Regions from separate parts of the Amycolatopsis sp. ATCC 39116 genome, predicted to be linked through region 1. Evidence: predicted binding sites of a transcription regulator. Region 1 holds the regulator's gene; the other holds the start of a gene.
What was found. Region 1 encodes HspR, which represses chaperone genes until heat shock. Its sites were predicted from a motif close to ANNTTGAGTNNNNNNNACTCAANNT; they were not measured.
Positions count from the first base shown of each region.

Region 2: the regulator HspR is predicted to act here: its motif matches at 10,672-10,696, upstream of lon (endopeptidase La).

Region 1 covers NZ_AFWY03000010.1:118,121-133,180, forward strand. Annotated here, with positions in the region: gene AMY39116_RS42850 (alpha/beta hydrolase) at 1-1,065, shown strand, start outside; gene dnaK (molecular chaperone DnaK) at 1,199-3,055, shown strand; gene grpE (nucleotide exchange factor GrpE) at 3,052-3,747, shown strand; gene dnaJ (molecular chaperone DnaJ) at 3,775-4,953, shown strand; gene AMY39116_RS0314550 (heat shock protein transcriptional repressor HspR) at 4,959-5,387, shown strand; gene AMY39116_RS0314555 (dienelactone hydrolase family protein) at 5,443-6,150, opposite strand; gene AMY39116_RS0314560 (globin domain-containing protein) at 6,161-7,333, opposite strand; gene AMY39116_RS0314565 (MarR family winged helix-turn-helix transcriptional regulator) at 7,636-8,133, shown strand; gene AMY39116_RS0314570 (MFS transporter) at 8,169-10,451, shown strand; gene AMY39116_RS0314575 (MFS transporter) at 10,528-11,775, opposite strand; gene AMY39116_RS0314580 (transcriptional regulator) at 11,772-12,311, opposite strand; gene clpB (ATP-dependent chaperone ClpB) at 12,453-15,056, shown strand.
Region 2 covers NZ_AFWY03000006.1:189,901-204,960, forward strand. Annotated here, with positions in the region: gene AMY39116_RS0309855 (TetR/AcrR family transcriptional regulator) at 1-398, shown strand, start outside; gene AMY39116_RS0309860 (response regulator transcription factor) at 356-1,018, opposite strand; gene AMY39116_RS0309865 (sensor histidine kinase) at 1,015-2,127, opposite strand; gene AMY39116_RS0309870 (DUF5957 family protein) at 2,236-2,445, shown strand; gene AMY39116_RS0309875 (multicopper oxidase family protein) at 2,442-3,902, shown strand; gene AMY39116_RS0309880 (sporulation protein) at 3,921-4,874, opposite strand; gene AMY39116_RS0309885 (response regulator transcription factor) at 5,689-6,333, opposite strand; gene AMY39116_RS0309890 (histidine kinase) at 6,324-7,445, opposite strand; gene AMY39116_RS0309895 (DedA family protein) at 7,562-8,200, shown strand; gene lon (endopeptidase La) at 8,253-10,655, opposite strand; gene AMY39116_RS0309905 (bifunctional diguanylate cyclase/phosphodiesterase) at 11,190-13,814, shown strand; tRNA gene AMY39116_RS0309910 (tRNA-Thr) at 13,891-13,963, shown strand; tRNA gene AMY39116_RS0309915 (tRNA-Met) at 14,016-14,088, shown strand; gene rpmG (50S ribosomal protein L33) at 14,266-14,430, shown strand; gene AMY39116_RS0309925 (MaoC family dehydratase N-terminal domain-containing protein) at 14,776-15,060, shown strand, end outside.

The sequences.
Region 1 (15,060 bases):
GGCTTCGACCCGCGCGGCGTCGGCGGCAGCACCCCGGCGATCACATGCGGCCCGGTGCACGACCCCGCGGTCAGCCGCTTCCCCGCCGACGACGCCGGCTACGCGCGGCTCGCGGCGCACAACCGGAACGCCGGCCTCGGCTGCCGCGGACCCCGCGACGTCGACACGGCCACCGTCGCCGAGGACGTCGAGCGGATCCGGCTCGCCATCGGCGAGGAGCGGATCTCCTGGCTCGGCGCCTCGTACGGCACCGAGATCGGCGCGCTCTACGCCGCCCGCCACCCGCACCACGTGCGTGCCATGGTCCTGGACGGCGCGGTCGACCACGCCCTGCCGATGCGGCAGGCCGTCCTCGACGCGGCCGCGGCCACCGAGGACGCCCTGCTGCGCTTCGCCCGGTGGTGCGCGAGCAACTGCGGCGACGACGACGTGCTCGCCCGCTACGACGCGCTCATGACCACCGGCGCGCCCTCCGCGCAGCTCGGCCGCAACGCCACGCCCGAGGAGCTGGCCGCGGGCGTCTACTCGCACCTCTACTTCCCGCAGCTGTGGCCGCGGCTGGCCGACGCCCTGCGCGCCGCGCCGGCGGACGCGAGCGCGCTGACCTCGGCCATGCCCTTCGGCTCGGCCGAGTACCCCGCCTACCGGGCCGTCGGCTGCCAGGACTTCCCGTCACCCTTCACCGGCCCGGCGGACCTGCGCCGGACGGCCGACCGGGTCCGGGAAGCCGCGCCGCACAGCTGGCGCTACTCCGAGTTCTGGGACTTCGCGTCGGGCTGCCTCGGCTGGCCCGTCCCGGCGGCGAACCCGCCGCACGCCGAGCCCGTTCGCGGGGCCCCGCCGATCCTGGTGGTCGGCGGGGAGCACGACCCGGCCACGCCGCTGACCTGGGCGCGCAGCCTCGCTTCCCGGATCGAGCGCAGCGTGCTGCTCACCGACCCCGAGGACGGCCACACCGGGGTCTACAACTCCGCCTGTGCGCGGTCCCACGAGGCGGCCTACCTGATTTCGGGTACGCCGGGAACAACACCGCAGACCCGCTCGTTACCCTGTCAGAAAGGTTGAGCGGGCAGCACTCAAGTCTGATTGACGCCCGACACGCGCCCGAGATAGAACTTGAGTACCACCCGCTCAACGCGGGCGCGAAACCGCAGCTCACCGGGGCTGCGCACACAGCATGACCAGGAGGGAACACACCATGGCGCGAGCGGTCGGCATCGACCTCGGCACGACCAACTCGGTCGTCGCTGTCCTGGAGGGCGGCGAGCCGACGGTCATCGCCAACTCGGAAGGCTCCCGCACGACCCCGTCGATCGTCGCGTTCGCCAAGAACGGCGAGGTGCTGACGGGCCAGCCGGCGAAGAACCAGGCCGTGACCAACGTCGACCGGACGATCCGGTCCGTGAAGCGGCACATCGGCACCGACTGGAAGACCGAGATCGACGGCAAGGCCTACACGGCCCAGGAGATCAGCGCGCGCGTGCTGATGAAGCTCAAGCGCGACGCCGAGGCCTACCTCGGTGAGGAGATCACCGACGCGGTCATCACCGTCCCCGCCTACTTCGAGGACGCGCAGCGGCAGGCCACCAAGGAGGCCGGCCAGATCGCCGGCCTGAACGTGCTCCGCATCGTCAACGAGCCCACCGCGGCCGCGCTGGCCTACGGCCTGGACAAGGGCGAGAAGGAGCAGACCATCCTGGTCTTCGACCTCGGTGGCGGCACCTTCGACGTGTCGCTGCTGGAGATCGGCGAGGGTGTCGTCGAGGTGCGCGCCACCAGCGGTGACAACCACCTCGGTGGTGACGACTGGGACCAGCGCATCGTCGACTGGCTGGTGGACAAGTTCAAGGCCAGCCACGGCATCGACCTGACCAAGGACCGGATGGCGCTGCAGCGCATCCGCGAGGCCGCGGAGAAGGCGAAGATCGAGCTGTCCAGCTCGAGCAGCGCGAACATCAACCTGCCCTACATCACGGTCGACGCGGACAAGAACCCGCTGTTCCTGGACGAGACGCTGTCCCGCGCGGAGTTCCAGCGGATCACCTCCGACCTGCTGGACCGCACCAAGGCGCCGTTCAACAACGTGATCCGCGACGCCGGCATCTCGGTCGGCCAGATCGACCACGTGGTGCTGGTCGGCGGTTCCACCCGCATGCCCGCCGTCGCCGAGCTGGTCAAGGAGCTGACCGGCGGCCGCGAGCCGAACAAGGGCGTGAACCCGGACGAGGTCGTCGCCGTCGGCGCCGCGCTGCAGGCCGGTGTGCTCAAGGGTGAGGTCAAGGACGTCCTGCTGCTCGACGTGACCCCGCTGTCGCTGGGCATCGAGACCAAGGGCGGCGTGTTCACCAAGCTCATCGAGCGCAACACGACCATCCCGACGAAGCGGTCCGAGATCTTCTCCACGGCGGACGACAACCAGCCGTCGGTGCAGATCCAGGTGTTCCAGGGCGAGCGCGAGATCGCCGCGCACAACAAGAAGCTCGGCATGTTCGAGCTGACCGGCATCCCGCCGGCCCCGCGCGGCGTGCCGCAGATCGAGGTCACCTTCGACATCGACGCGAACGGCATCGTGCACGTCACGGCGAAGGACCTGGGCACGAACAAGGAACAGTCGATGACCATCACCGGTGGCTCCGCGCTGCCGAAGGAGGACATCGAGCGGATGGTCAAGGACGCCGAGGCGCACGCGGAGGAGGACCGCAAGCGCCGCGAGGAGGCCGAGACCCGCAACCAGGCCGAGACGCTGGTCTACCAGACCGAGAAGTTCGTCAAGGACAACGAGGACAAGCTGCCCGAGGACCTCAAGGGCAAGGTCAAGACCGCGATCGACGAGGCCAACGAGGCGCTCAAGGGCACCGACACGGCCAAGATCAAGGAAGCCATCGAGAAGCTGAACACCGCGTCGCAGGAGCTGGGCACCGCCCTGTACGCCAACGCGCAGCAGGCCGGTGGCGCCAACCCGGGCGCTGACTCGGGTGCGGCGGGCGCGTCCGGCGACAAGGGCGCGGACGACGTGGTGGACGCCGAGATCGTGGACGAGGACGAGAAGAAGTGACGGGACGCCACTCGAACGAGATCGACGAGCAGGAGCCGGTCACCGAGCCTCTGGTCGTGCGGGACCGGCGCAAGATCGACCCCGAGACCGGCCAGGTGCGGACCCAGCCGGAGGCTTCCGAGGCGCCTGCCGCGGAAGCCCCGGCGGCCCACGCGGGCCCGTCGCTCGGTGAGTCCATCGTGGACGACGCGGTGGCGGCTCCGTCCGAGGTCGAGAAGGAACTGGCGGAGCGCACCGCCGACCTGCAGCGCCTGCAGGCGGAGTTCGCGAACTACCGCAAGCGCGTCGACCGCGACCGCGAGGCCGTGGTCAGCGCCGCGAAGGCGTCGGTGGTGAACGAGCTGCTGCCGCTGCTCGACGACTTCGAGCGGGCCGAGCAGCACGGCGACCTCACCGGCGCGTTCAAGGCGGTCGCGGACAAGCTGGTCGCGAGCCTGCAGCGGATCGGGCTCGAGCCGTTCGGCGCGGAGGGCGAGCCCTTCGACCCGAGCGTGCACGAGGCCGTGCAGCACAACACCTCGCCGGAGGTGTCGGGGCCGACGGTGACGACGGTGCTGCGCCGTGGTTACCGGTTCGGCGACCGGACGCTGCGGGCCGCGCTGGTCGGCGTCACCGACCACGAGCCGGGCGAGGCCCCGGTCGAGGGTGAGCTCCCGGTCGAGCAGTTGTCGGATGAGAACGCACAGCAGTAACGAACAGGCGAGAGGAGGAGACGTCCGGTGAGTGCACGGGAGTGGATCGGTAAGGACTTCTACCGTGAGCTGGGCGTCTCCTCCGACGCTTCGCAGGACGAGATCAAGAAGGCCTACCGCAAGCTGGCGCGGGAGAACCACCCGGACGCCAACCCCGGCAACACGGAGGCCGAGCAGAAGTTCAAGGCCGTGTCCGAGGCCTACGGCGTGCTGTCGGATCCGGCCAAGCGCAAGGAGTACGACGAGGCGCGGCGGCTGTTCGGTTCGGGCGGCGGGCCGGGTGGCTTCGGCTTCCCCGGCGCGGGCGGCACCGGTGGTTTCGACTTCGGCGACATCTTCGGGCAGACCGCGGGCGCGGGCGCGCAGGGCGGTTTCGGCGGGCTCGGCGACATCCTCGGCGGCCTGTTCGGCCGGCGGGGCCAGCAGAACCCGGGCGCCCGCGGCCAGCGCGGCGCCGACGTCGAGACGGACGTGCGGATCGATTTCGCCGAGGCGGTGAAGGGCGCGACGCTGCCGCTGCGGCTGTCCAGCCCGGCGACGTGTTCGACGTGCCACGGCAACGGCGCCCGCCCGGGCACCACGCCGCGCACCTGCCCCACCTGCAAGGGCGCCGGGCTGGTGAGCCGCAGCCAGGGGGCGTTCGCGTTCTCCGAGCCGTGCCCGGACTGCCGTGGCCGCGGCCGGATCATCGACGACCCGTGCCCGGAGTGCGGCGGCGAGGGTGTCAGCACCCAGACGCGCACGCTGACCGTGCGGGTGCCTGCGGGTGTGGACGACAACCAGCGGATCAGGCTGGCCGGCCAGGGCGAGCCGGGCCGCGGCGGCGCGGCCGCCGGTGACCTGTACGTGCGGGTGCACGTGAACCCGGACCCGGTGTTCGGCCGGTCGGGTAATGATCTGACGATCACGGTCCCGGTGAGCTACCCCGAACTGGCTCTGGGTGCGACGATCACCGTGCCGACGCTGGACGGGAAGGTTTCGGTGAAGGTGCCCGAGGGCACCGGCAGCGGCCGGGTCCTGCGGGTGCGCGGCAAGGGCATCAAGAAGCGGGACGGTTCGCAGGGCGACCTGCTCGTCACGTTGCAGGTGGCCGTGCCGTCGCGGTTGGAGTCTTCGGAGCGGGAGGCGCTCGAGGCGTACGCCAAGATCGCCGAGAAGCACGACCCGCGCCCGGAGATCACGAAGCTGCTCCGCGAAAGGGGTTGATCTAGGTGTTCGGCGGGTTGCCGCACGGGGCCGACGAAGAGACGCCGGTCTTCGTGATCTCCGTGGCCGCTCAGCTGTCCGGCCTGCACGCCCAGACCCTGCGCTCGTACGACCGCATGGGCCTGGTCTCCCCGGGCCGGACCGCGGGCGGCGGGCGGCGCTACTCCATGCGGGACATCGCGCTGCTGCGTGAGGTGCAGCGCCTGTCCCAGGAGGAGGGCGTCAACCTGGCGGGCATCAAGCGGATCATCGAGCTGGAGAACCAGGTCGAAGCGCTGCAGTCCCGGATCGCCGAACTGACCGAAGAACTCGCCACCGCGTACGCCGCAGCCGAACAAGCCGCGGCGGCCGTGCACCGTTCCTACCGCAAGGACCTGGTGCCGATGAAGCAGGAAACCGCCCTGGTGGTGTGGAAACCACGCCGAAGGCGATAAACGACGAAGGGCCCCGCAGCACGCGGGGCCCTTCTTTCTTTCAGCAGAACGCGCTCTACGCCGCCTCGCGCCCCAAGTGCTCCGCGAAGAAGGCCAATACGCGCCGCCAAGCGTCCTCGCTGGCCTCCCGGTCATAGCTCATCCCGGCGATCTTCAGCAGCACATTGACCGGCCCGTGGAACTGATTGGCGAAACTGTGCCCAACCCCCGGGTACTCCTTGACGTCATGCGGCACCCCCCGAGCCGACAACTCCCGCTCCAGCTTCGCCGCGGCCCCACGCAAGGAAAAGTCCTTCTTCCCGAACGAAGCCACCACCGGGCAAGCACCGTCCAAAACGGACAAATCCTTCGGCAGCTGACCGTAGTACGGAGCCGACGCGTCGAACCCCCGGGAAGCCGCCACCAGGGCGAACCCGCCACCCATGCAGAATCCGACGATCCCGACCCGCCCGGTGCAGTCGGACCGCGCAGCCAGCAACGACCGCGCCGCGTCCAGGTCGTCGAACGCCCGCCCCTTCCCGGCCGCCAGCTCCTTGAACACCGACTTCACGCACCGCACGAGCCCGCCACGCGAGTACATGTCCGGCGACAGCGCGACATATCCGGCGGTGGCGAACCGGTCGGTGATGTTCTTCGCGTCCTGCGACAGGCCGACCGCGTCGTGCACGATCACGACCCCTGGCCACGGCGGCTCGCCCGAGACCTCCCTCTGCGGGGTGGCCAGATAGCCGCGGATGGTTCCGTCTGCGACAGGAATGTCCATCCGTCGCAGGCTAGTCGATCGTGAACGGGTCGTACCTGATCTGATCGAGTGCCGTTCCGGCCACCAGCATCCGGGAAACCGTCGCCCGGATCATCGCGGGCGAACCGGACACCAGCACGTCGTGGCCGGGCCACGCGCCGTACCGAGTCACCACGTCGGCCAGCGTGCCCTGCTCGCCGCCGACCAGGCCCGGCCCGTTCTCCACCACCGGCGTCACCGTCAGCCACGGGTTGCACGACGCGACCATCCGCAGCCCCTCCAGCGCGTACAGGTCCTCGCGCGTCCGGCCGCCGTAGAACAGGTGCACCTTCGGGTTCTCGCCCCACTGGCCCAGCTCGTCGAGCATCGCCTGCATCGGCGCGACACCCGTGCCGCCCGCGACCATCAGCACGTCCCGGCCGCTCTCCCGGTCCACGCCCAGCGTCCCCAGCGGCGGCCCGAACCGCCACACGTCACCGGCCTGGGTGTGGCTGACGATCGCCCGCGACACCCAGCCGCCCTCGATGGCGCGGATGTGGAACTCCAGCGAGCCGTCGGGGCGCGGGGCGTTCGCCGGCGACAGGTACCGCCACAACCGCGGCCGCTGCGGCACCTCGACGCTCAGGTACTGCCCCGGCCGGAACGGGATGTGCTGCTCCGGCTCCAGCCGCACCATCGCCAGGTCCCAGCTCAGCCGCCGGTGCTCGGCCACCCGCGCCGACCAGTTCGGCGGGTTCGTGTCGGTGGCCGCGGCCTCCTGCATCTGCCGGGCGATGATCGTGAACGCCTCCGCCCACGCCCGCTCGACCTCGTCGGTCCAGTCCGGGCCCAGCTGCGTCTTCATCGCCGCCAGCAACGCGGTGCCGACCGCCTCGTAGTGGCCCGGCACCACGCCGAACTTGCGGTGGTCGCGCCCCAGCTGCCGCAGGAACGGCACCAGGTCGTCGGGCTGGTCGACCATCTGCACGACGTGCACCAGCGCGCGCACCATGCGGTTGCGCTGGACCTCCATGTTGATCGGGAAGAAGTCCCGCGTCGCGGGCGCGAGGGTGAACAGCATCCCGTAGAAGAACTGCGTCACCTCGGGCAGGTACGGCTCCGCCTTGACCCAGGAGTCCCGGATCAGGCGCACCATCGCGGTGACGGCAGGGGGCGCCTCCCGGTGCACGGACCGGGGAACGGGGCTGACGGGGTCGGCTGTCATGGGATCGGGGCTGCTCCGTAGTGCGCGTTCATGCTCGCCGTCGATTATTCATGAACACGCAATAGCACGTGAGCGTGTGAAAAGATCATGAATAATCCACCCTACTCGGTTAATCGTAGCCAGGTAATGCGAACACGATCCGTCGCAGGGTAACCGCCTCCGTCGCAATCCTCGCGAAGTTGCTCCTTCCGGGTGGTTCGGAGATGCCCTCCATCAGTGGGACAAGTCACCAACTTAGATAGTTGTGGCATACAACTACTGCTCCTATAGTTGTATGTGACAACCAACCAGGAGGTGGGTCCATGGGGGACCGCGACGAGAAGGCCGTCCAGCTGATGCGCGAGCTGCGCGCGGCCGGCCAGCTGCAGCACGCCTGGATCAACCAGTCCTGGCAGCGCGAGCACGACGGCCTGCACCCCGCGGCCGCCATGCTGCTGTCCGATCTCAACGTGCACGGCGAGAGCCGCCCGTCGGACCTCGCGAAGCGCAAGATGGTCGACATCTCGGTGATCAGCAGGCAGATCGGCCAGCTGGCCGCCGCCGGGCTGGTCGAGCGCAGGCCGGCGCCCGAGGACGGGCGCGCCAGCCTGATCAGCCTCTCCGAAGCCGGCCGCGCCGAGCTCGAGCGGTGGCGGCAGCTGCACGTCGACTTCATCCGGCGCGCGCTCGCGGACTGGTCCGACGACGAGGTCGAAGCACTCACCGCCCGGTTGACCCTGATGAACCAAGGACTGCGCGAGGCCCTCGGCCAGACGCCGGTCACCTGCCCGCCGGACCCGGCGGCGGAGAAGAGGAAGTGATCCCCGAAGTGAGCACGACAGCGAACCAGGAGGCGATGACGCGGCGCCAGGTCGGGCGCGCGTTCGTCGGCCTGCTCCTGGCACTGCTGGTCGCCGTGCTGTCCTCCACGATCGTCTCGAACGCACTCCCGACGATCCTGGCCGACCTCGACGGCTCGCAGAGCCAGTACACGTGGGTGGTCACCGCCACCCTGCTGGCGTCCACGGCGAGCACCCCGATCTGGGGCAAGCTGTCGGACCTGTTCAGCAAGAAGATGCTCTACCAGCTGTCGATCGTGATCTTCACGGTCGGCTCGGTGCTCGGCGGCATCTCCCAGTCCATGCCCGAGCTGATCGCGTTCCGCGCCGTCCAGGGCCTCGGCCTCGGCGGCATGCAGGCGCTGATCCAGGTCGTGATCGCGGCGATGATCTCGCCGCGGGAACGCGGCCGCTACAGCGGTTACATCGGCGCGGTGTTCGCGCTGGCGACCGTCGCCGGCCCGCTGCTCGGTGGCGTGATCGTGGACTCGCCGCTCGGCTGGCGCTGGAACTTCTGGATCACGGTCCCGGTCGCGGTGGTCGCGTTCATCGTGCTGGGCAAGACGCTGCACCTGCCGGTCCTCAAGCAGCAGGTGAAGATCGACTGGCTGGGCGCGACCCTGCTCGTCGGCGGCGTCTCGCTGCTGCTGATCTGGGTGTCGCTGGCGGGCAACAGCTTCGCCTGGTGGTCCTGGTCGACCCTGTTCTACGTGCTCGGCGGACTGGTCGCGCTGGCGCTCGCGGTGTTCGTCGAGTCGAAGGTGCCGGACCCGGTGGTGCCGCTGAAGTTGTTCCGCAACCGCACCTTCACGCTGGCCGTGATCGGCAGCCTGTCGGTCGGCACGGCGATGTTCGGCGGCGCGGTGTTCCTCGGGCAGTACTACCAGCTCGCCCGCGGCTACTCGCCGACGCACGCCGGGCTGATGACCATCCCGATGATGCTGGGGCTGTTCCTGTCCTCGACCATCTCGGGCCAGGTCATCTCGCGCACCGGCAAGACCAAGGCGTGGATGCTCGGCGGCGCGGTGCTGCTGGTGGCGAGCCTGTTCCTGCTCAGCACGATCGACCACCAGACCAACCTGGTGCTGATGGGCACCTACCTGGCGCTGCTCGGCCTCGGCGTCGGCACCCTGCTGCAGAACCTGGTGCTGGTCGTGCAGAACACCGTCGCGATGAAGGACATGGGTTCCTCGTCCTCGGTGGTGACCTTCTTCCGCACGCTGGGCGGTTCGGCCGGGGTGTCCGCGCTGGGCGCGCTGCTCGCGGCGAAGGTCAGCAGCCACGTGTCGAGCGCGCTGGCCGCGCTGGGCATCCAGGGCGGATCGGCAGGCGCGGGCAGCAGCCTGAACCTGGCCGCGCTGCCGGAGCCGATCCAGTCGATCGTGCGGGCCGCCTACGGCGACAGCATCGGCTCGATCTTCTTCGCAGGCGGGATCGTCGCGATCGCGACGCTGATCGCGGTGGTGCTCATCAAGGAGGTCCCGCTGCGCCGCAGCATCGACCTGACCGAGAGCACCGAGGCGGTCGCGGCCCCGGTCACCGGTCCGGCCGTCCACGGCGTGGTGACCGGCCCGTCGGGTCGTCCGCTGGCCGGTGCCGCGCTGACGCTGACCGACTCGTCCGGGCAGCAGGTGGCGCGGACGCTGACCGCGGCCGACGGCAGCTACCGGCTGCCGGCCCCGCCGAACGCCATCTACCTGCTGATCACCTCGGCGGCCCGGTTCCAGCCGAGCGCCGTGATGGTCACGGTCGACGGGCAGCCGGTGCGCCGGGACGTCGAGATGAGCGGCGCCGGTGGCCTCAGCGGTGTGGTGCGGTCGAGCGCGGGCCAGCCGGTCGGCGGCGCGACGCTCGTGCTGACCGACGACCGGGGCGAGGTGGTGTCGTCGGTCGTCACCGGTGGCGACGGCTGGTACCACTTCGACGACGTGCCGGGCGGCGTGCACACGCTGACCGTCACGGCCGCCGGTCACCAGCCTGCCGCGGTGCCACTGGCGACCACCGAGGGCGAGCAGGCCACGCACGACGTCGAACTCGGGCTCACCGCCCGGCTCGGCGGAGTGGTTCGCGCCGGCCGGGACGACCGCCCGGTCGCCGAGGCCCAGGTGACGCTGCTCGACGCGGGCGGCGAGGTGGTCGCGATGACGCTGACCGACGAGGACGGCCGGTACTCCTTCAGCGACCTCCCCGCGGGCGACTACACGCTCGTGACCAGCGGATACGCCCCGGTCGCGGCGCCGCTGGAAGTCGTCGCGGGCGCCCCGCTCTCGCGTGACGTGGAGCTGACGCACCCGCGCTGACCCGCGAACTACAGACCCGCGAAGACCGCCTCAATCCCCCGGGAGGCGGTCTTCGTGCTTTTCCGGGGCGGCAGCGTCACGACACGGCGGCCGGGGCGGCGGCCCGCAGCGCCGCTTCGACCCGGCGGTTGCTGGTCATGGACGCCGTGACGGCGGTCATCGCCAGTAGGAGGACGGCCGCGGCGTAGAGCGGGGTGCGGACGTCGTAGGTGGTGGCCAGCCAGCCGCCGAGGAAGGCCCCGAGCGGGGCGGCGCACATGGCCAGCATCCGGGAGGTGGAGGCGACCCGGCCCATGAGGTGGGCCGGGACGATGGCCTGCCGGAGGGAGGGTCCGAGCACCATCGTGGCGCCCATGCCGGCCCCGCACACGGCGAGCGCCAGCCCGGCCAGGTACGGGTTCGACGCGGTGGCCAGGCCCAGGATGGCGAGCCCCTCGACGGCGGCCGTGCAGGTCAGCGCGGTGCCGGTGCCCAGGCGCCTGCCCAGCGGGGAGGCGATGGCCGCACCGAGCAGGCCGCCGGTGGCCTCCGCCGTGAGGAGCAGGCCGAAGCCGGCGGTGCCGATGCCGAGGCGGTCGTGCGCGAAGAGGGCGAGAACGGTCTCCACGGCGAGAAAAGCGACGTTCCCGACCGCCGGGCGGAGCGCGAGCCCGAGCAGCACGCGGTCCCGGAAGACGTAGGAGGCGCCGGCCCGCGCCTGCCGGAGCAGCGACTCGCGGACCTCCGGCACGGGCCTGGGCATGGCGGGCAGCGTCCGCACGAGCAGTGCGGAGAACAGGAACGACACCGCGTCGGCGACCAGCGGGACGGCCCGCCCGAGCGCGAGCAGCGCACTGCCCGCGGGCGGTCCCGCGAAGCCGGACATGGCGGTCTGGGCGCCACGCAAGCGGGAGTTGGCCCGCTCCAGGAGCGCGGGGTCGCGGCGGAGCAGGTCCGGCAGGTAGGCCGAGGCCGCCGTATCGAAGAAGAGCCCGCCGAGGCCGAGCAGGAAAGCGACGATCGCGAGCAGCGGGATGGACTGCAGGTCGAACACCGCCGCCGCGGCGGGGATTGCGAGCAGCACCGCGCGTGCCGCGTCCGCGACCCACATCGTGCGGCGCCGGTCCCAGCGGTCCACCAGCGCACCGCCGAGCACCCCGAAGAGCAGCCACGGCAGCGTTCCCGCGGCCGTCACGACGGCGAGCGCCATCGGCTCCCGTGTCAGCGTCAACGCGATGAGCGGCAACGCGGCGTGCGTGACCCCGTCGCCGAGCGAGGAGATCGTCTGCGCGGTCCACAGCCGGCCGAACCCGGTCGGCAGCGTCTTCCGGACGTCCGAGGTCATCTGGCGCCTCCTTCGGGCTTGGCGCCCTGGGCCGGGTGGAACAACGCGAAGACGAGCGAGGTGTCCGGCAGCGACGGATCGGACAGCTTCCGGTACTCGTCCGCCAGCGCGTGCAGCCGCGCTCCCAGCTCCGCGAACTGCTCGTCGGTGAGCCGCAGGTGCGCCATCCGCACGTGCCGCTCGCCGTCCGCGGGCGATGCCTCCAGGTCCGCCACGGCGTGCCGCATCAGCACGTCCGGCCCGCCCTCGCCCGGATCAGGCAGCTCGATGCTCCGCGCGGTCATCGCGTAGTACCGCTCGACGACCCCGCGGACCTTCCGCGTCCGCACGACCTTCACCAGGCCGGCCTTCTCCAGGAGCCGCACGTGGTAGCTGGAACTCCCCTTCGCCAGACCGACCCGCTCGGCGATCTGCGTGATGGTGGCCGGCTCGAAGCGGAGCACGGCCATGATCCGGTGGCGCGTCAGGTTGGACACGGCGCGCAGTTGTTCGTCGGTGGTGACGCGGAACGTCTCGGACTGATCATCGGCAGGCATGCCAGCAATGGTCAACGATTCTTGACCATTGCGCAACGGGAAAAATCAGGGTTGAGCGGAACACACTCAAGTTTGTTGACGTTGTAGATGTCGAGGGACCTGGAGGAAGGTCTCCGGCAGGCATGCGACATGGAGTGTGGGATGGACGCTTTCAACCCGACGACGAAGACCCAGCAGGCGATCTCGTCGGCGGCGCAGGCGGCGACCGTGGCGGGCAACCCCAGCGTCACCGCCGCACACCTGCTCGGCGCGCTGCTGGCGCAGGGCGACGGGCTGGCCGGCCCGCTGCTGACGGCGGTCGGCGCCGATCCGCGGCAGGTGCACAAGGAGCTGGAGCCGATCACGCAGGGGCTGCCCTCCGCGACCGGCGCGACCGTGTCCACTCCGCAGTTCGACCCGCCCGCGGTGAAGTCGCTGACGCACGCCCAGAAGCTCGCGACCGAGCTCGGTGACGAATACGTCTCCACCGAGCACCTGATGGTCGGCCTCGCCGCGGAGGGCGGCCAGGTGGCGGACCTGCTCAAGCGGCACGGCGCCACCCCGGACGCGCTGCGCGAGGCGTTCACCAAGGTGCGCGGCTCGGCCCGCATCACCAGCCCCGACCCCGAGGGCACGTTCAAGGCGCTGGAGAAGTACGGCGTCGACCTGACCGACCGCGCCCGCAAGGGCGAGCTGGACCCGGTGATCGGCCGCGACGCGGAGATCCGCCGCGTGGTCCAGGTGCTGTCGCGGCGCACCAAGAACAACCCCGTCCTGATCGGCGAGCCGGGCGTCGGCAAGACCGCGATCGTCGAGGGCCTCGCCCAGCGGATCGTGGCAGGCGACGTGCCGGAGTCGTTGCGCGGCAAGCGGGTCGTGGCGCTGGACCTGGGTTCGATGGTCGCCGGCGCGAAGTACCGCGGCGAGTTCGAGGAGCGGCTCAAGGCCGTCCTCAAGGAGATCACCGAGTCGGCGGGCCAGGTCATCACGTTCATCGACGAGCTGCACACCATCGTCGGCGCGGGCGCGACCGGCGAGGGCGCGATGGACGCCGGGAACATGATCAAGCCGATGCTCGCGCGCGGTGAGCTGCGCATGGTCGGCGCCACCACGCTCGACGAGTACCGCCAGCACATCGAGAAGGACGCCGCCCTGGAGCGGCGCTTCCAGCAGGTGCTGGTCGGCGAGCCGTCGGTGGAGGACACCATCGGCATCCTGCGTGGCCTCAAGGAGCGCTACGAGGTGCACCACGGTGTCCGCATCACCGACGCCGCGCTGGTGTCGGCCGCGACGCTGTCCGACCGCTACATCACCGCGCGCTTCCTCCCGGACAAGGCGATCGACCTGGTCGACGAGGCCGCGTCCCGGCTGCGCATGGAGATCGACTCCCGCCCCGTCGAGATCGACGAGGTCGAGCGCGCCGTGCGGCGCCTGGAGATCGAGGAGATGGCGCTGTCCAAGGAGGAGGACCCGGCCTCGATCGAGCGGCTGGCCGCGCTGCGCGCCGAGCTGGCCGAGAAGCGCGAGGAGCTCTCCGCGCTGACCGCCCGGTGGCAGAACGAGAAGGGCTCGATCGAGAAGGTCCGCGAGCTGAAGGAGCAGCTGGAGCAGCTGCGTGGCGAGGCCGACCGGGCCGAGCGCGACGCCGACCTGGGCCGCGCCGCCGAGCTGCGCTACGGCAAGATCCCGGCGCTGGAGAAGGACCTGGAAGCCGCGCAGCGCAACACCGCGAACAGCTCGTCCGGCGCCGACGTCATGCTGAAGGAAGAGGTCGGCGCGGACGACGTGGCCGACGTGGTGAGTGCGTGGACCGGCATCCCGGCCGGCCGCCTGCTCGAAGGCGAGACCGGCAAGCTGCTCCGCATGGAGGAGGAGCTGGGCAGGCGGGTGGTCGGCCAGCGCGAGGCGGTCCAGGCGGTGTCGGACGCGGTGCGCCGCACGCGCGCCGGTGTCGCGGACCCGGACCGGCCGACCGGTTCGTTCCTGTTCCTCGGCCCGACCGGTGTCGGCAAGACCGAGCTGGCCAAGGCGCTGGCGGAGTTCCTGTTCGACGACGAGCGCGCGATGACCCGCATCGACATGAGCGAGTACAGCGAGAAGCACAGCGTCGCGCGGCTGGTCGGCGCTCCCCCGGGGTACGTCGGCTACGACCAGGGCGGCCAGCTGACCGAGGCCGTCCGGCGGCGGCCGTACTCGGTGGTGCTGCTGGACGAGGTCGAGAAGGCGCACCCGGACGTGTTCGACGTGCTGCTGCAGGTGCTCGACGACGGGCGGCTGACCGACGGCCAGGGCCGCACGGTCGACTTCCGCAACACGATCCTGATCCTGACCTCGAACCTCGGTTCGCAGGCGATCGCGGACGCCTCCCTCGACGAGCAGCAGCGGCGGGACGCGGTGCTGTCCACGGTGCAGCGGCACTTCAAGCCGGAGTTCCTGAACCGGCTGGACGACATCGTGGTGTTCCACTCGCTCGACACCGAGCAGCTGACGTCCATTGTGGACATCCAGGTCGCGAAGCTGGCCACCCGGCTGGCGCAGCGCCGCCTGACGCTGGACGTCACCCCCGGCGCCCGCGACTGGCTCGCGCTGAACGGGTTCGACCCGATCTACGGCGCCCGTCCGCTGCGCAGGCTGGTGCAGTCGGCGATCGGCGACCAGCTGGCGAAGAAGCTGCTGGCAGGCGAGGTCCGCGACGGTGACACGGTGCGCGTGGACGTGCCGGACCTGAACGCGGGCGACACGCTCGTGGTCACCCGGGCGGACTAACGGG
Region 2 (15,060 bases), on a different contig from region 1:
GCTGCGATCTGGTCGCGGGGATCGGGACGCTCAGCGAGGCCTTCACCACCAGGATCGGACGGCGCGTGCTGCCCGCGCTGGTCGCCGACCTCGCCGACGATCCGGAACTCGCCGAGGTGTTCCTGCGCGACTACTTCCACACGCGACGGACGTCCACCGCAGAGGCGTTGCGCCGGGGCATCGAGCGCGGCGACCTCGACCCGGACCTCGACTTCGACCTCGTGCTCGACATGCTCGCCTCGACCACCTACTACCGGGTCCTCTTCGGACACCTGCCGGTCACCGATCGCCTGGCGGAGCAGGTGGTGGACGTGGTGCTGACCGGAGTCGCCGCGCCGGGGTGGCGCGGCTGCGGTCACCGGCCGGGGTCGCCGGGGCGGACCAGGCCGGACTCGTAGGCGATGTGCACCAGCTGGGCGCGGTCGCGCGCGTCCAGTTTGGACAGCAGGCGGCTCACGTAGGTGCGGGTGGTGGCCGGGCTCAGGAACAGCCGCCCGGCGATCTCGTCGTTGGACCGGCCCGCGGCGACCTCGGCGAGCAGTTCCCGTTCCCGCTCGGTCAGGCGCGCCAGCCGCGCCGGGTCGGTGCGGTGCCCGTGCGCCACCGCCGCCATCACGCGCCGGGTGACCGACGGCGACAGCAGCGCGTCACCGGCGGCGACCGTCCGCACCGCGGCCCGCAGGTCGTCCGGCTCGGTGTTCTTCAGCAGGAACCCCGAGGCGCCGGCGCGGATCGCGTCCAGGATGTGCTCGTCGGTGTCGAAGGTGGTCAGCACGACGACCCGCACGGCGCGCAACCGCGGGTCGGCGACGATGCGCCGCGTGGCCTCGATGCCGTCCACGCCGGGCATGCGGATGTCCATCAGCACGATGTCCGGCCGCGCGGTGAGCGCGAGCGTCACCGCCTCCGCGCCGTCGGCGGCCTCGCCCACGACGGTGATGTCGTCGGCGCGGGCGAGCAGCGCGGACAGGCCGGCCCGCATCAGGTGCTGGTCGTCGGCGAGCGCGACGCGGATCATCGCCGCTCCACCGGCAGGCTCGCGTCGATCCGGAAACCCGCGCCAAGGCGGGACTCCAACGTCACCGAACCGCCCAGCAACTCGGCCCGGTCCCGCATGCCGTCCAGGCCGCGGCCACCACGGGCGGGCAGTTCGGCGCCGGCGCCGTCGTCGCAGACCTGGATCCGCAGCCGGCCCGGTTCGTAGCGCAGCCGCGCCTCCGCCTTGCTCGCCCGGGCGTGACGGAGGCAGTTGGTCAGCGCCTCCTGCACGATCCGGTACGCCGTGGTGTCCACGGCAGCGGGCAACGCGACCGGTTCACCCTCGGTCGACACGGTCACCTCCAGACCACTTCGGACGGTGGCGGTCACCAGCGCGTCGAGGTGGCGCAGGCTGCCTACCGGGGCGCGGCCGGTGGCGTCGGTCAGCAGCCCGAGCGTGGTCCGCAGGTCGTGGGCGGCTTCGTCGGCGGCCAGCCGGAGGGTCGCCAGCGCGGACCGGGCCGCGTCCGGGTCGTCGTCGAGGGCCTCGGCGGCGACACTGGCTTGCACCGACACCACCGCCAGCGTGTGCCCGACGGCGTCGTGCAGGTCCCGCGCGATCCGCAGGCGTTCCTCCTCGACCCGCCGCCTGGCCTCCCACTCCCGCTCCACGGCGGCCTGCCGCGCGGTGCGGCGTTGTTCGGCGCGCAACGCCCCCAGCGCGATCGCGCTCAGCATCAGCCCCACTGTCGAGGCGAGCTCGAACCCGAGCAGGTAGTCCGGGTCCTCCCCCTGCCGCAACCGGAAGAACGTGCTGACCAGCACCAACCCCGCCGCCGTCACCGCCGCGACGCGGGCCCGGCCGGCCTCGGCCGCGGAGAACAGGGCGGCCGCGACGGGCAGCGCGAGCCCGACCGGCGGGTAGCCGGCCGCGTGGTAGGCGAGCAGCCCGGCCGCGGTCGCGGCCAGCGCCAGCACCGGGAAGCGGCGGCGCACGAGCATCAGTGCGCCGAGGCACACCGCGAACAGATACGCCACCGGATCGGGCGCCCGTGCGCCGCCGAGGTCCATCGCGATGGCGACGGCCACCACGGTGGAGGTCGCGACCCCCAGAGCGGCGTCGGCGAGCACCCGCTTTCGCTCGCTCACGTCCCGAGAATAGCCAGGACCGGGCCCGCGCACAGTCGCCGGATGTTGACTGTGCGATCGCCTGCGGACGGACGACGGGTGGCGCGGACCTGCCTAGTTTCGGCTCGCATGAGAACCCTGGGTGTCGCCATCCTCGGCCTGTTCGCGGGCCTCGCGGTGGGATTTCTGGTCTTCAGCGAACTCGTCGGACGGCTGGCCGCGCGGGACGGCCAGGTCGACGCGCCCTGGACGTTCGTGATCGGGTTCGGGCCGCAACTGCTCGCCGTCGCGGGCGCCGTCGCCGCCGTGTTGATCGACCAGCGGAGGCGGAACCGGTGAACCTGTCCCGGCGTGACCTGTTCCGCGTCACCGCGGCCGGCCTGCTCGTGGCGGGCTGTTCGAGCGGCGGCGCGAACACCGAGACCGAGTCCAGCGCGGGCACCCTGTTGCGCAGCGCGGCGAGACTGCCCGAGCCGTTCACCGTGCCGCTGCCGGTGCCGCCGGTGCTGCGGCCGGTCCGCCCCGGCCACTACGAGATCACCCAGCGCGCCGCCGAGGTGGAGATCCTGCCCGGGCTGCGCACGACGGTCTGGGGGTACGACGGGATCTTCCCCGGCCCCACGATCGAGTCCCGCCGCGGCGAGACCACCGTCGTCCGGCACCGCAACGAGCTCGGCGTGCCGGTGGTGGTGCACCTGCACGGCGGCCGCACCCCGCCTGAGCACGACGGCTACCCGCTCGACCTGGTCGCGCCCGGCGCGGCGCGGGAGTACGTGTACCCGCTGGACCAGCCCGCGGCCACGCTCTGGTACCACGACCACCGGGCCGACTTCACCGGCCCGCAGGTCTACCGCGGGCTCGCCGGGTTCCACCTGGTGCGTGACGACGAGGAGGACGCGCTGCCCCTGCCGCGCGGCGAGCGCGAGGTGCCGTTGATGATCACCGACCGGTCGTTCGCCGCGGACGGCTCGTTCGCCTACCCGTCGGTCGACCCGTCACTGCTCGGGCAGCCGGGCGTGACCAGCGACTTCGTCAGCGGTGTGCTCGGCGACTGCATCCTGGTCAACGGCGCGCCGTGGCCGGTGATGGAGGTCGAGGCCGCGCGTTACCGGTTCCGGATCCTCAACGCCTCCAACGCCCGCCGCTACCGGCTCGCGCTGGACCCGCCGGGGCCCGGGTTCACGCAGATCGGCGGCGACCAGGGGCTGCTGGCGGCGCCGGTCCGGCACGAGCGGCTGCAGATCGCGCAGGCCGAACGGTACGACGTGGTGATCGACTTCTCGGCGTACTCGCCCGGCCAGGAGGTGACGCTGGTGAACCGGCTCGGCGACGGCGGCACCGCGCGGGTGATGCGGTTCGTGGTGACCCGCCGGGCGCGCGACGACAGCGCCATCCCGGACCGGTTGGCCGACGTGCGGCCGCTGTCCCGCTCGGATGCCGTGGCGGAACGCGAGTTCACGTTCCGCCGCGGCGGGGCCGAGCACCACGGGATGACACTGTGGACGGTCAACGGGATGCCGTTCAGCGCGGACGGCGTCGTGGCCGAGCCGGCACTGGGTACGGTGGAGCTGTGGCGGTTGCGGGCGCAGAACGTGCCGCACCCGATCCACATCCACCTCGCGCCGTTCCAGGTGCCGGGCACGGCGCACGGCTGGAAGGACACGGTCGACCTGGGCAACGGCGACCAGGCCGAGGTGCTCGTCCGGTTCGAGGGTTATCGCGGGAAGTACGTCCTGCACTGCCACAACCTCGAACACGAGGACATGATGATGATGGCGAACTTCCTGGTGCGGTGAGTGTGCTGGTGCGGTGACTCACTCCTCGCCGTCGAACTCGAAGGCCTCTTCCAGCATCTCGCCCATGATCATGCCGCCGACGACACCGGCCGCGGCGCCGGCAACCATGCCGCCGACGCCCATGCCGCGGCCGTGACCGTGGTGGCCGTGGTGGCCCGGGTGGTGGCCGCCGAAGGCCGGGTTGCCGAACGCGGAGTGTCCGCCGCGCTGGGCGGCTTCGGTCAGCCACTGCCCGATGAGCGCGGCCCAGTCGGCGTTCTCCGCGTCCTGGTGCGACATCTGGAAGCGGCCGAACGAGTCGCCGCCTGCCTGCATGAAGCGGCCCCGCCGGTCAGCTTCGAGCACGACGGCGAGATCGTGCGGCCCGGCGACGAAGGTCAGCTCGACCTCGTTGATCCGCCCGGCGAACTCGGCCGGCGGGAAGAACTCGAGCTCCTGGTAGAAGCCCAGCTCCTGGCGCACGCCGTAGAGGCGGCCCGCTTCCACGTCGGCGTTGCGGAACCGGAACCCGAGCTGCCCGAACGCGTCGAGCACCCGGTCCTGGGAGGGCAGCGGGTGCACGTGGACCGGGTCGAGGTCACCCTTGTCGGGCGCGCCCGAGATCACCAGCTCGGTCCGCACGCCGACCGCCATGCCGTGCAGGAGCGAGTCACCGACCGCGGTGATCGGCGTCTCCCACGGCAGGCGCAGCTCGAACGGCACGGTGACGAGCTGACCGGACGGCACCCGAACGCCCTGCTGCACGAGCTGGCGGTAGAACTCCCCGGTGGCCGCGGACTCGTGCCCGCCGTGCTCGATCTCGACCCGCGTGACCAGCGACAGGACGACCTGGTCGATGGCCGCGTCGGCGCTGCCGCCCTGGATCCGGACCTGCCCCGTGACCACCTGACCGGGCGCCGCGTGGCCCGAGTCGAGCACGGTGTCGACCGACGGCCCACCGACGCCGAAGGCGCTGAGCATCCGCTTGAACATGGACAGTTCCTCCTGGGGATCCGGACAAAACAGGCTCAAGATCGAGACTACCGGCAGCAAAACCCCGCTCACCACCAGGAACCCGGCAACGAAAGCCAGTCACCCGACGAGTCGCACCGCGCACCCGCCGGAGCGTCGTCCGGCAGCGTCCGGAAATCCACCGCGCGAAGCCACCTGTCACCCGGCGAGTCGCACCGCCCGCCCGCGCGAGCGTCGTCCGGCAGCGTCCGGAAACCCACCGCGCGAAGCCATCCGTCACCCGACGAGTCGCACCGCCCGCCCGCCCGAGCGTCGTCCGGCAGCGCCCGGAAACTCACCGCGCGAAGCCGTCCGTCACCCGACGAGTCGCACCGCGCACCCGCCCGAGCGTTATCCGGCAGCGTCCGGAAACTCACCGCGCGAAGCCGTCCGTCACCCCGCGAGTCGCACCGCCGACCCGCCGGAGCGTTATCCGGCAGCGTCCGGAAACTCACCGCGCGAAGCCACCTGTCACCCGACGAGCCGCACCGCCGACCCGCCGGAGCGTCGTCCGGCAGCGTCCGGAAACCCACCGCACGAAGCCACCCGTCACCCCCACCCAACAGCCACCCGGCAACGCCACGCACCAACCCCTCCGAGCCACCCCTCTCCCGCAACCCGATCCCCAGCCAAATCGGTTGCCGAGCCACCGGGTCAAGGCACGCTTTCCCGGCTTGACGCGGTGTCTCGGCAACCGAACACTGAAAGATCGGGTTCGGAAGGGGCAGATCCGGGCGTAGCGAAGCGAAGCCGGCGCTTCCAGCCGCGCGCAGCGCAGATACCCGCGTAGCGCCCCCTAAGAGCCCAAGTACCGCAGAACAGCCAGCACCCGCCGGCTGTACCCGCTCGTATGACTCAACCGCAGCTTGTCAAAAATCGCGTTCACGTGCTTCTCCACCGCGGACTGCGACACGTACAGCTCGGCCGCGATGCCGGCGTTCGTGTGCCCCTCGGCCATCTTCGCCAGCACCTCGCGTTCCCGGGCGGTCAGCGTCGCGAGCGGGTCGGCGTGCGTGGTGCGCGCCAGCAGCCGCCGGACGACCTCGGGGTCGAACGCCGCCCCGCCGGACCCGACCCGCTCCAGCGCGTCGAGGAACTCGCCGACCTGCATCACCCGGTCCTTGAGCAGGTACCCGACCCGCCCGCCGTCGTCGGTGATCAGTTCCGTCGCGTACCGCTTCTCCACGTACTGCGACAGCACCAGCACCCCGACGTCCGGCCAGCGCCGCCGGATCTCCAGCGCCGCCCGCAGGCCCTCGTCGGTGTGGTCGGGCGGCATCCGGATGTCCGTCACCACCACGTCCGGCTGCTCCCGGGACACCGCGTCGAGCAGCTCCGTCGCGTTGCCGACCGCGGCGAGCACCTCGTGGCCCTCCTCGGCGAGCAGCCGGATCAGGCCTTCCCGCAGCAACGTCGAGTCCTCGGCCAGGATCACGCGCACGGCAGCTCCGCCCGCACGACCGTCGGCCCGCCGGCCGGACTCTCCACAGTGAACACGCCATCGGCCGCGCCGACCCGCCTGGCCAGGCCGGACAGCCCGTTGCCGGCGACCCGAGCGCCGCCGACACCGTCGTCGGTGATCGTCACGCCGACCATCCTGCCCGTCCGCGCCACCGCGATCTCGATGCGGCTCGCCGCCGCGTGCTTGATCGCGTTCGTCACCGCCTCCGACGCCACGAAGTACGCCACCGTCTCGGTCGCCGGATCCAACCGCTCCTCCAGCGTGTACGAGAGCGCGACCGGCAGGCTCGACCGCTCCGCCAGCGCCTCCAGCGCCGTGCCCAGGCCGCCTTCGTCCAGCGCGATCGGGTACACGCGCCACGCCACGTCCCGCAGTTCCTGCAGCGCCAGCTGCGTCTCCTCGTGCGCCTGCCGCAGCAGCGCCTCCGCCCGCTCCTGGTCCTTCGCGCGACGGGCGCGGCCCAGCAGCATGCCCAGCGACACGATCCGCTGCTGCACCCCGTCGTGGATGTCACGTTCGATCCGCCGCCGCTCGTCGTTCACCGCCTCGACGACCTCGGCGCGGCTGTGAGTCAGCGCGTCGACCCGGCGCTGCAACCGTTCCTGCTTGGTGGGGCCGAAGAAGTGGTGCGCCAGCGTGCGTTCCAGCGCGCCGACCCCGATGAGCCCCTGCACCGCGAGGAACACCAGCAACGCGCCCATCAGCAGCAGCCCGGGCACGTCGTACCAGTCCTGGTCGTCGCCGAGCGGCTGCCCGCCCACCAGCCGCCACACCGTGATCACCGCCGTCGCCAGGCCGAGCCCGATCAACGCGAAGACCCCCGCGCCGAGGCCGCCCGCGACGCTGCGGGACGCCAGGTACCGCAGCGCCCGCGAGTCGCGGTAGTCGTCCGAGGTGGGGTAGTCGAGGTACCGCCGCAGCCGCGACCGTTCCCGCTCGGCGAACCAGCGCGTGGCCCGGAACACGGCGGGGCGCGCGGCGGGCACGGCGAGGGCGAGGGTCGCGAAGACGACGAAGGCCACCTCGGCGAAGGCGCTCAGCGCGCCGAGCGCCAGCCCCGCCGTCACCCGCATCGCGCGGCGCAGGTCCACTGTGGGCACAACCCGAGGTTAGCGGGGTTCCGGCAGGCCGGTACTGAGGTTTTCCGCAGGATGATCGGGTGCCGCGCCCCATGTTTGGACGCCGCCCGAAAACCTAGCTTCGAAGTATGGATCTCCAACTCGCACAGGCCGAACCGCTCGGGGGACTCGCCGGCTGGGCCGTCTCGCTCATGGAATCGCTCGGCGGACCGGGCGCGGCCATCATCGTCGGCCTGGACAACCTCTTCCCGCCCATCCCGAGCGAGCTGGTGCTGCCGCTCGCCGGGTTCTCCGCGGGCCAGGGCACGTTCAGCCTGCTCGAAGCGCTGGCCTGGACCACCTTCGGCTCGGTGGCCGGCGCCGTCATCGTCTACTGGCTGGGCGCGCTGCTCGGCCGCGACCGGACCCGCGCGCTGCTGCTGCGCATCCCGCTGGTCAAGGCCTCCGACTTCGACCGCACCGAGGCGTGGTTCGCCAAGCACGGCACGAAGGCGGTGTTCTTCGGCCGGATGGTGCCGATCTTCCGCAGCCTGATCTCACTGCCCGCCGGGATCGAGCGGATGCCGTTCGGCCGGTTCCTCGTGCTCACCACGCTGGGCAGCCTGATCTGGAACACGATCTTCGTCGTCGCCGGCTACCTGCTCGGCGCGAACTGGCACGTGGTGGACCGCTACGCCGGCTTCTTCCAGTACGCGGTGATCGGCGCCGTCGCGATCGCGCTCGCCGTGTTCGTCATCACCCGGCTGCGTGACCGCGTCCGGACGTGAACACGGAGCCGCCCTCCCTGGGGGCAGGGGAGGGCGGCTCCGCTCGGGGGCGTCAGGCGGCCTGGGCCACGGGGGTGGTGGCCGGCGCCAGCGCCAGGTCGAGGACTTCCCGGACGTTCGACACCGGGTGCACGTCGAGCTGGGCCAGCACGTCCGCGGGGACGTCGTCGAGGTCCGGCTCGTTGCGCTGCGGGATGATCACGGTCTTGATCCCGGCCCGGTGCGCGGCCAGCAGCTTCTGCTTGACCCCGCCGATCGGCAGGACGCGGCCGGTCAGCGACACCTCGCCGGTCATCGCCACGTCGGACCGCACCACGCGGCCGGACAGCAGCGACGCCAGCGCCGTGGTCATCGTGATCCCGGCGCTCGGCCCGTCCTTCGGCACCGCGCCCGCTGGGACGTGGACGTGCACGCCCCGGTCCTTCAGGTCGCCGACCGGGAGTTCCAGCTCGGCGCCGCGGGACCGCAGGTAGGACAGCGCGATCTGCACCGACTCCTTCATCACGTCACCCAGCTGCCCGGTGACCGTTAGCCCGGAGCTGCCCGACTCGGGATCGGCCAGCGACGCCTCGATGTAGAGGACGTCCCCGCCCGCGCCCGTGACGGCCAGGCCGGTCGCCACGCCCGGGGTCGCGGTCCGCTGCGTCGACGCGGGCAGCGCCGACTCCGGCAGGTGCCGCGGACGTCCGAGGTAGCCCTCCAGGTCCGCCGCGTCGACGGTCACCGGCAGCGTCGCCTCGTCCAGCGCGACCCTGGTCGCGATCTTGCGCAGCACCTTCGCGATGGTCCGGTTCGCGTTGCGCACGCCCGCCTCGCGGGTGTACTCGGCGGCGATCCGGCTCAGCGCCGCGTCGGTGAACCGCACGTCGTCCCGGCCCAGGCCGGCCCGCTCCAGCTCACGCGGCAGCAGGTGGTCGCGGCCGATGACGACCTTCTCGTGCTCGGTGTAGCCGTCCAGCGTCACCAGCTCCATCCGGTCCAGCAGCGGGCCGGGGATGGTCTCCAGCGCGTTGGCCGTGGCGAGGAACACCACGTCCGACAGGTCCAGCTCCACCTCGAGGTAGTGGTCGCGGAACGTGTGGTTCTGCTCGGGGTCGAGGACCTCCAGCAGCGCCGCGGTCGGGTCGCCGCGGTAGTCGGCGCCCACCTTGTCCACCTCGTCCAGCAGCACGACCGGGTTCATCGAGCCGGCCTCCTTGATGGCGCGGACGATGCGGCCGGGCAGCGCGCCGACGTAGGTGCGCCGGTGGCCGCGGATCTCCGCCTCGTCCCGGACACCGCCGAGCGCGACGCGGACGAACTTCCGGCCCATCGCCTTCGCGACCGACTCGCCGAGCGAGGTCTTGCCCACACCGGGAGGGCCGACCAGCGCCAGCACGGCTCCGGAGTGACGGCCGCCCACCTGCCCCTGGCCGGTCTCGGCGCGACGGGCGCGCACGGCCAGGTACTCGATGATGCGTTCCTTCACGTCGTCCAGGCCCGCGTGGTCGGCGTCGAGCACCGCTCGCGCGGCCGCGATGTCGTGGACGTCGGTGGTCCGGTCGTTCCAGGGGATTTCCAGGACGGTGTCCAGCCAGGTGCGGATCCAGCCGCCCTCCGGCGAGGCGTCGGAGGTGCGCTCCAGCTTGTCCACCTCGGCCAGCGCGGCCGTGCGGACGTGCTCGGGCAGGTCGGCCTGCTCCACGCGGGCGCGGTAGTCGTCCTGGTCGGCGGTGCCGTCGAGCTCACCGAGCTCCTTGCGGATCGCCTCCAGCTGGCGGCGCAGCAGGAACTCCTTCTGCTGCTTCTCCATGCCCTCGGCGACGTCCTTGCGGATGGTGTCGGTCACCTCGAGCTCGGCCAGGTACTCCCGGCTCCACTCCAGCGCCTTCTCCAGCCGCGCCGCGACGTCGAGCGTGGCCAGCAGCTCCAGCTTCTGGTCGGTGCTCAGGAACGGCGAGTTGCCCGCGAGGTCGGCGACCGCGGACGGGTCCTCGACCTGCTGCACCGCGTCGATCATCTGCCAGCCGCCGCGCTGCTGGAGGATCGAGATCACGACGGTCTTGTACTCGGCGGCCAGCGCGCGCGCCTGCTCGCCGACGACTTCGGCGACCGGCTCGGCGTACACCCAGCGGGCGGCGCCGGGGCCGTCGCCGTTCTCGCCGACGCGGGCGCGCCGGGTGGCGCGCAGCAGGACGGCGGCCTTGCCGCCGGGGATCCGGCCGACGCGCTCGATGGTCGCGACGGCGCCCAGCTCGGCGTACTCCCCGTGCACCCGCGGGACGATCAGGACCTCGGCCTGCGTGGACGGCAGCGACCGGATGCCCGGGAACGACGGCGTGCTCGGTGCCTTGCTCTGCGCGGAGTCGACCGCGGCGCGAGTTTCGGCGTCGTCGAGCTCGAGCGGGACGATCATGCCGGGCAGCACGACGTCGTCGTCGAGGGGCAGTACGGGGAGGAGCCTGGTGTCGGTCATCTTGTTGCTCCCTACCTGGTTGAGTCTGCCTAGCTCAACTTTCTGGCGGCCGGGTTTGTTTCCGCAGGTAGTTCGCTTGGAGCGGACGGCTTCCGGGAATAAACCGGGGCACGTCCGGCAGCGGTTCCAGGTGCCGGGACTGAGATGATCGTCGCATTGCCGGGAACGTTTTCCCGGGTGTAACCGGGGAAACCACGCTCAGTCATCGCTTCCGGTAATCCCGATCTCGATTGAATCGCGATCAATGCGGAGGAGTGCAGCGCGACGGCTCGCGGGGAACTCGTCGTAGCCGGGCGTGACGCTTAACGCTGACTACCGGGAGCGATCGCCGGAAAGATCTCGCTCACCCGTAAGTCTCCGCTGGTCACCGTAGTTGGCACGTTGTTAACTATGGGGTGATGTCATGGCGGCCGGAAAGAGGCTGAAGTACGCCCTCCGGGGTACAGTGATCCCCTCATTCGCACCGAGATCACCGTCTCGTGCGCGAGTGGGTGCAGGCGTGCGCGCTGGGGCGAATGGGTGGAAGGAGGTTGCATGCCGGACTCCGATGGCAGGCCCGACGGCCCCATCCCGGCGGCAGCCGCCGGTTCTGGTGGTGCCGAGGCGCGGGCGGACGAGCGCCGCTTCCGGGTCTACACGCTGACCGTGTTCTCCGTCGGCGTGCTGACCGCCGCCGCCGTGTCGCTGTGGCTGCCGTTCCACGGCTCGGCGAAGCTGTGGTGGATCGGCCCGGTGCTGGCCCTGTCGTTCCTGCTCGCCGAGCAGCTCGGCATCAACGTCGACGTCCGGTCCGGCATCTCCTGGACCATCTCGTTCACCGAGATCCCGCTGGTCATCGGCTTCTTCGTGGCGCCGTTCGAAGTGGTGCTCGCGGCGCACCTGGTCGCCGGGATCAGCACGCTCGTGGTCCGCCGCGTGTCCGGGCGCGTGCTCTACAACGCAGGCGCGTTCCTGTTGGAGATCACCAGCGCGTTCGCCGTGGCCGGCCTGGTCGAGCGGATCATGGGCACCACGGAGATGACGTGGCCTGCCGCCCTCGCCGGCACCCTGACCGCGCCGCTGACCAGCACGCTGCTGGCGCTGGCCGCCGTCCGGGTGCTGCGTCGCCGGATGCGGATCGGCACCGCGCTGCGGCTCACCGGCCGCATCCTGGTCGTCGGGTTCGTCAACGCCTCGGTCGGCCTGAGCGGCTACCTGGTGATCGCCGGCACGGCCAACGCGTGGCCGCTGGTGCTCGCCGTCTTCGCCGGGCTGTCCGCGCTCTACTGGGCCTACTCCGACCTGCTGCGCGAGCAGCGGGACATGGAAGCGCTCTCCGACGTCAGCCTGATGGTCGCGCGCTCCGGCCAGCAGGCCGCCGCGCGCCCGGCCAGCGGCGCCGACGACCTCGCCGCAGGCGTGAACGTCAGCGAGTGGGAGACCATCGCCGAGCGGATCAAGGACCAGCTCTCCGCGGGCCGCGTGGTGCTGCGGCTGCGCCTGGAGCCGACCGCGGACATGCGTGCGGTCGTCGCGGGGGAGCCGATGCCGTCGGCCGAACTGCCCGCCGACGACCCGATGCTGCGGCTGCCCGGCTCGCACGTGCGGCACTTCCGCATCACCGAGGCCAACAGCGACATCGCGGGCGGACTGCTCAACCGCGGCGCGCAGGAGGCGCTGGTGGTGCCGCTGCGCAGCGCGAACCAGCTGCTCGGCGTGGTCGAGGCGCACGACCGGCTGTCCCGCTGGCGCGGCTTCGGCAAGTACGACGTCCAGCTGCTCGGCACCATGGCCAGCCACCTGGCGACCGCGCTGGACAACCGCCGCCTGCTCGCCACCCTGCGCCACGACGCCTACCACGACCCGCTCACCGGCCTGCTGAACCGGCCCGGCTTCCGGCAGGTCGCGCGCGAGCCGCTGGCCGAGCACAGCGCCTCCGCCGACGCCGCGGTGCTGCGCATCGACCTGGACGTGTTCTCCGCGGTCAGCGACGCGCTCGGCTACGCGTGGGCGGACCGGATGGTGGTCGCCGCCGGCCGCCGCCTGCGTGACGCGCTCGGCCCGGACGTGCCGCTGGCCCGCCTGGAGGGCGCGTCGTTCGCGGCGCTGCTCACCGGCGTGCGCGGCCAGGGCGTGCACGAGGCGGCCGAGCGGCTGCGCTCGCAGCTGTCCGTGCCGTACCCGGTCGACCGGCTGACGGTCGAGGCGAACGCGATGGTCGGCTACGCCTCCACGGCCGACGACGACACCCTCGACCCGGGCGACGTGGACGCGCTGCTGCAGCGGGCCGACGTCGCCGTGCGGGCCACCCGCGGCGGCGAGGAGGTTCGCGGGTACGTGCCCAGCATGGGCCAGATCTTCCTGCGCCGGTTCCAGATGGTCACCCAGTTCCGGCAGGCCATCGAGGAGGGCCAGGTCAGCGTCCACTACCAGCCGAAGGTGTCGCTGCCGAGCAAGCAGGTCCTCGGCGTGGAGGCGCTGGTGCGCTGGCAGCACCCCGAGTTCGGCCGGCTCGACCCGGACGAGTTCGTGCCCGCGGTCGAGGCCGCCGGCCTGGTCGGCGTGCTGACCGGGTTCGTGCTGGAGCAGTCGCTGATCCGGGTCCGCAAGTGGATGGACGAGGGGCTGCGGATCTCCGTCGCGGTCAACCTGTCGGTGCGGAACCTGGCCGACGAGGACTTCCCGGCGAAGGTCGTGGAGGCGCTGCGGAAGTTCGACGTGCCGCCCGAGCTGCTCACGTTCGAGCTGACCGAGTCCGGCGTGATGGCCGATCCGCAGAAGGCGCTGCCGATCCTGCGCGAACTGCACGCGCACGGCATCGTGCTGGCGGTCGACGACTTCGGCACCGGCTACTCGTCGCTGGCTTACCTGCGGCAGCTGCCGGTGGACGAGGTCAAGATCGACAAGAGCTTCGTCCTCGGGATGGGCACGGACCTCGGCGACCTGGCGGTCGTCCGGTCGATCGTCGAGCTCGGCCACTCGCTGGGCCTCGCGGTCGTCGCGGAGGGCGTCGAGGAGGACGTCGCGCGGGACCAGCTGGAGGCGATGGGCTGCGACGTCGCCCAGGGCTACCTGATCTCCCGCCCGCTGGCCGAGGACCGCCTGGAGGCCTGGTTGCAGGCCCGGACGGCCCGGTCGGTGGGGCGCAAGATGGAGACGGTGCTGACGCTCCTGACGTAAAAGGGACCCCCCTGCGCGACCCCTCCGGCGGACGATGTAATCTCTTCGAGGCTTCAACGTTCAGACGTTGGACCTCGCCCCAATAGCTCAGTCGGCAGAGCGTCTCCATGGTAAGGAGAAGGTCTACGGTTCGATTCCGTATTGGGGCTCGGTGGTCAGCAGGCCGCTCCGCTTCGGCGGGGGAGCCTGAAGGCCGGTCAAGGCGGTGTAGCTCAGTCGGTAGAGCAAGCGGCTCATAATCGCTGTGTCGCCGGTTCAAGTCCGGCCACCGCTACGCGGATGGGCGAGCTATGCTCACAGACTGCGTGAGCCGAGTCCGCTTCGCCATTGCACCGGGGGTCGGACCCCCGGACCCCCGCCAGGGGGCTAGCCCCCTGGACCCCCACGCCGGGCGACTTGAGATCTTAAGTCGCCTTTGTGGGGGGTTCGTTGTGTAGAGAAAGGCTTTGCTGTGGCTGCCACCGACGTGCGACCGAAGATCACGCTGGCGTGCGAGGTCTGCAAGCACCGCAACTACATCACCAAGAAGAACCGGCGCAACGACCCGGATCGCCTGGAGATGAAGAAGTTCTGCCCGAACTGCGGTACGCACCGGGTTCACAAGGAAACCCGCTGACGCCAGCACCCCAGGTTTCGACGAAGGCCGCTCCGGTTCGCCGGAGCGGCCTTCGTGCTTTCCGGGGCCCGGCCAGGTAGAGCCCGCCGGACAGCATCACGGCGCCGAAGATCGCGTGCCCCAGCGCGGTCGGCCCGGCGGCAGCGCCGGGTCAGCCAGCTCGACCTCGCGCTGCTCGCAGGTCCTCGACCGGGCTGCTGCGCCAGGTCCGGATCACCGGCGAAGCGGGACTGCGGTCCCTCCGCGAGGAGGTCAGCGGCTGTCCCCTGCCCGACGGCGCGGGGCCGTCACGCACCGGCAACCCGACGGCGCTGTCCACGCTCGCCGGGTGGGTAGGCTGCTCGGGTGCCTTTGGACCCCTCGTTCGTCGGGCGGACGTACCCGCCGGACTCAACCTACGAAGTCGGCCGCGAGAAGATCCGCGAGTTCGCCGCCGCGATCGGCGACGCCAACCCGCTCTACACAGACCCGGAGGCGGCCCGCGCGGCCGGCTACCCGGAAGTCATCGCGCCGCCCACCTTCCTCACGGTGATCAACCTCGACGCGATCAACGCCATCGCGAACGACCCGGAGCTGGGGCTGGACTACAGCCGGATGGTGCACGGCGACCAGGCCTTCAGCTACACGCGC